One region of the Erwinia sp. AC075 genome, then DNA from elsewhere that is predicted to be linked to it. Evidence: predicted binding sites of a transcription regulator. Region 1 holds the regulator's gene; the other holds the start of a gene.
What was found. Region 1 encodes LexA, which represses DNA repair genes until DNA is damaged. Its sites were predicted from a motif close to TNCTGTATGTACATACAGNA; they were not measured.
Positions count from the first base shown of each region.

Region 2: the regulator LexA is predicted to act here: its motif matches at 2,238-2,257, upstream of AC0IXH_RS08470 (DinI-like family protein).

Region 1 covers NZ_CEEDEU010000001.1:3,417,722-3,421,863, forward strand. The annotation lists gene dinF (MATE family efflux transporter DinF) at 1-1,259, opposite strand, end outside; gene lexA (transcriptional repressor LexA) at 1,379-1,987, opposite strand; gene AC0IXH_RS16125 (diacylglycerol kinase) at 2,104-2,463, opposite strand; gene plsB (glycerol-3-phosphate 1-O-acyltransferase PlsB) at 2,592-4,142, shown strand, end outside.
Region 2 covers NZ_CEEDEU010000001.1:1,817,995-1,822,136, forward strand. The annotation lists gene ldcA (muramoyltetrapeptide carboxypeptidase) at 1-646, shown strand, start outside; gene AC0IXH_RS08455 (MBL fold metallo-hydrolase) at 662-1,324, shown strand; gene AC0IXH_RS08460 (hypothetical protein) at 1,332-1,736, opposite strand; gene AC0IXH_RS08465 (YgdI/YgdR family lipoprotein) at 1,848-2,072, opposite strand; gene AC0IXH_RS08470 (DinI-like family protein) at 2,278-2,523, shown strand; gene AC0IXH_RS08475 (hypothetical protein) at 2,620-2,862, shown strand; gene AC0IXH_RS08480 (hypothetical protein) at 2,878-3,075, opposite strand; gene AC0IXH_RS08485 (glycosyl hydrolase family 28-related protein) at 3,375-4,142, opposite strand, start outside.

The DNA.
Region 1 (4,142 bases):
CGCAGCAGCAGGAACACGGTAACGGCCAGCCACAGACCATGGTTGCCTAACGACGGCACGGTGAACAGCGTCGCGCCGTAGCCCAGTGCCGCAATCAGCATGCCGTTGCGCATTTCACTGGCGCGCGTGGCACCAATAAACATGCCATCCAGCAGATAACACCAGACACCGCAGACCGGCAGGACAATCTGCCAGAACAGATAGGTGTCAGCCTGCTGCTGCAGTTCGGGGATTGAGGTCAGTAAGGCAACAATATGCGTGCCGGCAAGGCCATAGAGAATTGAAAAGGCCAGTGCCACCAGTCCTGCCTGGCGACAGGCCGCGTGCCAAATCAGCAGCAACCTTTTTGCGTCCTTTGCCCCATAAGCTTCGCCGGAGCAGGCTTCTACCGCATAGGCAAAGCCGTCCAGCGCGTAAGCGGTAAAGGTCAGGAACATCAACAATACGGCGTTGACGGCGACGACCTCACTGCCCAGCCGCGCACCCAATATCGTCAAGGAAACAAAGCACAGTTGCAGCAGTAAAGATCGCAACATAATGTCCCGATTCAGCCGCAGCAGCCGGCCGAAATTGCCCTGCCAGGCGGTTTTCAGCATCGGCAGCGAAATGCCCCGCAGCTTCAGCACCCGCCAGACCATAACCAGCCCAATCGCCAGCGTGACGTATTCTGCAATCGCCGTGGCCGCCGCCGCACCCTGCACGCCCCAGCCCAGCCCCATCACGAACCACAGATCCAGCACGATGTTGACCAGGTTTCCGACAACCAGCAGGATCACCGGCGCACGGGCATACTGTACGCCCAGCAGCCAGCCCAGTAATACCAGGTTGGCCAGCGTCGCAGGTGCACTTAACCAGCGGATATTCATAAACAGGGCGGCCTGATGCAGCACGGCAGGATCGCCACCCACGACAGAGAGCGCCAGGTGGTTAAGCGGGGATTTCAGCAGAATAAACAGCAGGCCAGCCGCCAGGGCAATCAGTAGCGGCTGCATCAGTGCGCGGGCCAGCGCCGGTTTATCACCCGCACCAAAGGCCTGCGCGGTTAATCCGGTGGTGCTCATCCGCAGGAACAGCAGCAGCATAAACAGGAAGCTGGTCGCGGTAGTGCCCACGGCAACGCCGCCGAGGCAGGAAGGACTGTCAAGGTGACCAATGACCGCGGTATCCACCAGGCCCAGTAAGGGCACGGAGATATTCGACAGGATCATTGGCAGCGCCAGCCGCCAGAGTTGGTTATCTGAGGGAGAAAATAATCGCATGGTCATCCACTGTGCGACTGGCTTAAAAGCATCACGGAAGCTGAATATGCCAGTCAATAAGGCATACAGCTTACCAAAAGAGAAACGCGCCGCAAAAGCAGCGCGTTAAGGTCAGGCGTTTACAGCCAGTTGCCGTTGCGGATTACGCCGACGGCCAGACCTTCAATCGACAGGGTCTGCAAGCGCAGATCGACCACGATCGGTTGGAATTCGCCGTTTTCAGGCAGCAGATGCACGATATTGCCCTGCTTCTTGAGGCGCTTTACCGTCACCTCGTCGTCAATGCGCGCAACCACGACCTGGCCGTTACGCACATCCTGAGTCTTATGCACAGCCAACAGATCGCCGTCCATAATCCCGATATCTTTCATCGACATGCCGCTAACACGCAGCAGGAAGTCGGCGCCCGGCTTGAACAGTTCAGGATCCACCTTGTAGTGGCCTTCAATGTGCTCTTCCGCCAGCAAAGGTTCACCTGCGGCGACACGGCCAATCAGCGGCAACCCTTCCTCTTCTTCCATCATCAGACGGATACCGCGAGACGCGCCGGAAACAATCTCGATCACGCCTTTACGTGCCAGCGCTTTGAGATGCTCTTCAGCCGCATTCGGGGAACGGAAACCGAGCTGTGCAGCGATTTCTGCCCGCGTCGGTGGCATGCCGGTCTGGTTAATGTGGTCGCGTATCAGGTCATAAACCTGCTGCTGCCTTGCAGTTAGTGCTTTCATCCCGCCCCCTGGTTGTTTATACAGTCAGCTGTGAGTATATACAGGTATTTGTGCGTTGAAAACCTAAAGATGTGGAAAAAACAGCAGTTTGTCAGATTATGGAAAGCGCGCCGCAATCAGGGAATTAGCAGCATTACCCAGACGAAAACAGCGAGTAGTATCGTCAGCAACACGGCAGCGGAGCCCATATCTTTGGCGCGACCCGATAAAGGATGCATCTCGCTGCCAATGCGGTCGACCACCGCTTCCAGCGCGCTGTTAAGGATTTCAACAATGATCACCAACATCACGGACCCTATCAGCAACACCCGCGTGACGGCGTCCACATCCAGCCAGCACGCCACAATCACCGCGACAATGCCGGCCACCGCTTCCTGGCGAAAAGCCGCTTCGTTTTGCCAGGCGGCGCGTATTCCTTTCCAGGAATAACCGGCGGCATTAATGATACGAGTCAATCCGGTGACGTTATTTGCCATAATCAGGGAACCCTTTGAGATGTTTAACGTCAATGTCTGGGTGGCGCACATTTTGCAACACCACAGATCTCACTGGCGCTTTCTGGTATGCTTGCGGCGCTTTGCTAACAAGAGGCTTCATGGTATCTATGTCAGGTTGGCGTAACTTATATTATAACTTATTGAATTTACCAGTAAAATTCCTGGTAAAAAGTAAAGCGATTCCCGCCGAGCCGGTTTCCGAGCTGGCGCTGGATACATCGCGCCCTATTATGTATGTGCTGCCTTATGATTCAAAGGCCGATCTGCTGGCGTTGCGTGAGCAATGCCGTAAACAGGATCTGCCCGATCCTTTAGATCCGCTGGAAATCGACGGTACGGTTTTGCCACGTCATGTGTTTATCCATGACGGCCCACGCGTATTCCCCTATTTCGTGCCTAACGTTGAATCGGTAAAACTGTTCCACGAATACCTCGATTTGCACCGCAGCAACCCGCTGCTGGACGTGCAGATGGTGCCGGTATCCGTGATGTTTGGCCGTGCACCAGGCCGTGAAGTGCAGGGCGACGATCAGCCTCATCTGCGCGTGTTGAATGGCATTCAAAAATTCTTTGCCGTGCTGTGGTTAGGCCGCGACAGCTTTGTCCGCTTCTCACCGATGGTTTCCCTGCGCCGTATGGCAACGGAACACGGCACCGACAAAATCATTGCGCAGAAGCTGGCGCGCGTGGCACGCATGCACTTTGCCCGTCAACGCCTGGCGGCCATTGGCCCGCGTTTGCCGGTGCGTCAGGACCTGTTCAATAAACTGCTGCAGTCCAAAGCCATCGCTAAAGCGGTGGAAGACGAAGCGCGCAGCAAGAAAATCTCCCATGAAAAAGCCCAGCAGAACGCCGTTGAGCTGATGGAAGAGATCGCCGCCGACTTCTCTTATGAAGCCATCCGTCTGACGGACCGCATCATGGGCTGGACGTGGAGCAAGCTGTATCAGGGCATCAACGTCAACGGCGGCGAGCGCGTGCGTCAGCTGGCGCAAGACGGCCACGAGATCGTCTACGTGCCCTGCCACCGTAGTCATATGGACTACCTGCTGCTCTCTTATGTGCTGTATCACCAGGGTCTGGTGCCACCGCACATTGCCGCCGGTATCAACCTGAACTTCTGGCCAGCGGGCCCGATTTTCCGCCGTCTGGGCGCATTCTTTATCCGCCGTACCTTCAAGGGTAACAAGCTCTACTCAACGGTATTCCGAGAATATCTTGGCGAGCTGTTCACCCGTGGTTACTCGGTAGAATACTTTGTCGAAGGCGGTCGTTCCCGTACTGGTCGTCTGCTTGACCCGAAAACCGGCACGCTGTCGATGACTATTCAGGCGATGCTGCGCGGCGGTAACCGCCCTATCACACTGGTTCCGATCTATATCGGTTATGAGCACGTGATGGAAGTGGGAACCTACGCCAAAGAGTTACGTGGTGCGACGAAAGAGAAAGAAGGGTTTATGCAGATGGTGCGCGGACTGCGCAAGCTGCGTAACCTCGGCCAGGGGTATGTGAACTTCGGGGAGCCGCTGCCGCTGGTGACCTACCTGAACAAGCATGTGCCGGAGTGGCGTGATGCCATCGACCCCATTGAAGCCCAGCGTCCAGCCTGGCTGACGCCTGCGGTGAATGACATCGCGCAGCGCGTGATGGTGCGTATC
Region 2 (4,142 bases), 1.6 Mb from region 1:
TGCCGCCGTCGCTGCCCGCCTGAAGGACCAGCCGGTGGCGCTGTGTGGCCACAGCGACTTCACCGCTATCCAGCTTCCGCTGCTGAAACAGGGTGCCATTTCCTTCAGTGGCCCGATGCTGACCGGCAATTTTGGCGCTGAGGTTTTATCTGATTTCACCGTTGACCACTTTTGGCGCGCGCTGACTTCGCCTAAATTAACCCTTAGCTGGGAAACGCAGCCGCAGGATATCGACGTACAGGGCACCGTCTGGGGCGGTAATCTGGCGATGATTGCCTCGATGATGGGCACACCCTGGCTGCCGGAGATTGAAGACGGCATTCTGGTGATTGAGGATGTGAATGAGCACCCTTTCCGCGTGGAGAGAATGCTTCTTCAGTTGGCACAGAGCGGCATCCTGGCACGACAGAAGGCAATTGTGACCGGCAGCTTTACCGGCGCGACACTCACCGATTATGACAATGGCTATGACTTCGACAGCGTCTGGACGCTGATTCGTCAGGTAACGGGCGTACCGCTGGTTACCGGTCTTGAATTTGGCCATCACTGGAATACCGTGACGCTTCCGTTAGGCGCGCAGGGACATTTACAGGTCAAGGGTTCAAGCAGCACGCTGACGCTATCAGGGCACCCTACGCTTCGTTAACCATCCGGAGCGCCCATGAAGCAGTTGTACGAGGATCTCTGGGTTTCAACCCCGGAGTTTCCGGCCAGTGAGCATGAGCCGGAACTGATGATGCATGGATTTTTGCTGCAGCATACGCGGGGAAACTTACTGATTTCCCGCGTGGAGAATCTGAACGACCATCAGGCGATTGAAGATTTGGGCGGGATTATCCGCCATTATCTGACCCACTCCCATGAAGCCGGGCCGGGTGCCCGTTTACTGCAAACGCGCTTTAACGCGGCGTTGTATTGTCATAACAAGGCGCTGGGCGCGATCAGCCCGTATGTCGAAGCTGACGACACTTTCAATCAGGCTGAGCTGCACTGTGGCAGCTTTCACGTGGTTCCCACGCCGGGCCATACGCCGGGCAGCACCAGCTATCTGTATGCCTCACCCTTTGGCAAAACCTATCTGTTTGTTGGCGACACCATCACCATGTCACACGATCGCTGGGTGACGGTGTTGGTGCCGGAAAGCAACGAAGCGGATTTGAAAAAGTCGATTGAGTTCTATCGGGCGCTGAGGCCCGACGTGGTGTTGATGGGCACCACCGCCGGACATCTGTCCTGGCAGGAAGTGACGATGCGCGAATGGCTGGCATTGCTGGATGAGGCGGAGAGTTCGCCGCTGGATCTGCGCCAGCGGCTGCCTGACTAGCCGGCGATCAGGAGGCGACGTTGCCGGACGAATCGGTACGTTGCAGATCGACCGCGCTGTTTTCACGCTCGCTACTGCGGCTACAGGGCACCAGTTTTTGTACGCCGCTGTAGGAGAAGAAAGTGTCATCGTCCGAGGTGTTCACCACCATCTGATCGCCATTGCGGAACAGCACGATCGACACCTTTACCCCGTTATCCGTTTTGGAACGCTGATTACCCGCCGCAATCTGGAAATTATCGCCCGGCCACATAAGGGTGGTCAGGCCATATTGCGCCTGGGTGACGGTCATCGTGGGGCGGCCTGGGCAGGTAATCTGAAATTCGGTATTGAGTGGCGGCGTGTCGTTGTTAGCCTGTGCAGCAAAGGTGGCACAGACGAGCAAACATCCAGTGGCGATAGTGCGGAACATGGGCAGCGGTCTCCGGGCGATTCTCTCTGATTTCATTGACTATATGTCAGAAAGCCTACCACAGGACGCTACCCACGTTTGCCTTAAGTGTTACTAAATCCCCGGCAGAGATTAATTATTCAGCGAGTTCATCTCTTTGATTTGATCCTGATTCACCGCCTGCTGCTTACCATTTTCATCGGTATACATCACCATGCCGGTGGCTTTATCGACTTCAGGTTTCCCCTGGACCACCACGGTGCTGCCATCCTTCATCTGCAGAACATGGTCGCTGGAACAGCCTGCCAGCAGCAATCCGCCAGCGAGTAAGGTCAGTGCACAAGCTAATTTTTTCATTTTAGGTTTCCTTCATTGGATTCAACACTGTGCAGTGTAGCCTGGTGATTTTCGTTAATTTGATGAATGTTGCGGAGAATTCCGTTTGCTTCACAGATTGGCGGCGCGAGGCCATTTTTCAGTTTATTCCTGGAGGGCAAATTTTCATTGAAGGTTGCGGACATTAACTGTATTTTTATCCAGCATTTATAACCAGGATAACCCCATGTTTGTAGAACTGACTTACGATAAGCGCAACGTTGCCGGATTGCCCAATGCGCAGGAACTGATTCTGAACGAGCTGGAGAAGCGTATTCAACGCGTTTTCCCGGCTGCCGAAGTGAAGGTAAAACCGATGCAGGCTAATGGCGTGAAAACCGATGCCAGTAAGAGTGACAAGTCGGTGATGCTGCGGATCATTGAAGAGATGTTCGATGAAGCCGATCAGTGGCTGGTGTCAGAAGAATTTTAAACGACGGTGGGCATTTTTCACACTGTGCGCGTCCATCGCTAAAGTTTTCACCCGCTGAGCCGAAGATGTTCCCAGGGCATAACGATTGGGAATGCGATGATGGCAGTACTTTATATTCCGTCACTGGTCAGTTTACTGGTGAACGCTGAAAAGCAAAAAGGCAGTGGGTTGACGCAGCAGGAAGTGGAACAAATTCGTGATAATGCCACCTGCATTTCCGTGCCGGACAACCTTGTCCGGGGGATGGATCCGTCACGAGGATACCGTGATATCGATCCTGCAAGATGCTGGGAGGCGTGGCGTGACTCTCGCTCTCCGGGTCTGGCACAGACGGCATAATACGCAGTCGCCGGACTATTTCGCCCGTTGAGCAATTTCCGCATACAACAATTCGTAAACTTTCGCGGCATGGGCCGCACTGTCGCGCAGCATTTGAATGGCATCTTCCAGCGTCTGCGGTTCGATATTGCCAACAATACGCCAGCCCAAAGCGATGTTTTTCGCTTCTTCCAGTCGGTTGGGGTTATCTTCGATTGAAGCAGCTTCTGACACAGAATTCTCCTGATTTGCGTTTTGGCCCTATTTTACGGATCAACACTCCGCCATCTCAACCCCCGATTTCTGCCGGAGTGTAAAAACGTCCGTTTTTTACGCTTTTTTGACCAAAAAGGCGTTTTATACGCCCAAATCAGAAAAAATCACGGCAAAAAACAGATTAATCCTGGTGATGAATCAGCACTATTTCACCCTTTGCCACTGACTACCAGCCCTTTCGCTGTAAAAGTTCGCTTAAAATCCTCAGACGAAAAAAAACCGCCCTTAGCAGGCGGTTTTCGTTAGCAAGCTACTATTCAGCTGAAGTAAGGGAATTTACGATCTATCCCGTTAACGTTAAGGGTGATATACCCCACCGGGGCCGCGCTGACCGGGGATGCCGCCTCCGTTGTCGCTAAGGTCACGACCCCATTTTCATTGGCGCCGATGCCCGCCAGGCCGTTGTGGAAACTTAAGCGCGCGTTGGGCGTGACGGTGCCGACGGTGGTCAGATCGGTAACCTCCGACAGATCCGGTGTAAATAAGGAACACTCCCCGGCTTCAAACCGCGTTGGCCCGGTCGATCGCACGTTAAACATGGTGTCGCCACTGCCCGCTTTCAGCTTCACCCAAACCTCGACGATATTCTGATAGCTGCGCGCATACTTGACGTCAACCACCGCCGTGGTGCCGCGATGGAACATATCGGCCCACACCGAGCTGACGCAGCGCTGCAGATTCAGGTAGGTGACGCCCGAGGAGATGGTTTGCAGCGGGCTGGCCGCGGTGCCGGAAGGATTGGCCGTCGACTGTTTGCTGACCATCTCCAGCGTCCACTGCTGATTGGCTTTCGGGAAGACAAATTTGCCGATGCGATACCATTTATCGGTGTCCGAGGTGTTACTGAGCTTATAGCCGCTGTACCAGCCGGCTTTCATCGATCCGGTCATGGTGGTGCCAAAGTTTTCATCACGACGCCAGCCGCTCTCATAGCCTGACAGCCAGCGATCGGAGGTATTGTCCAGATTGACCGTCGCACCGGCCTGCAGGCTGAGCTGACGCAGCAGCACCCGGCTGTTATTCAA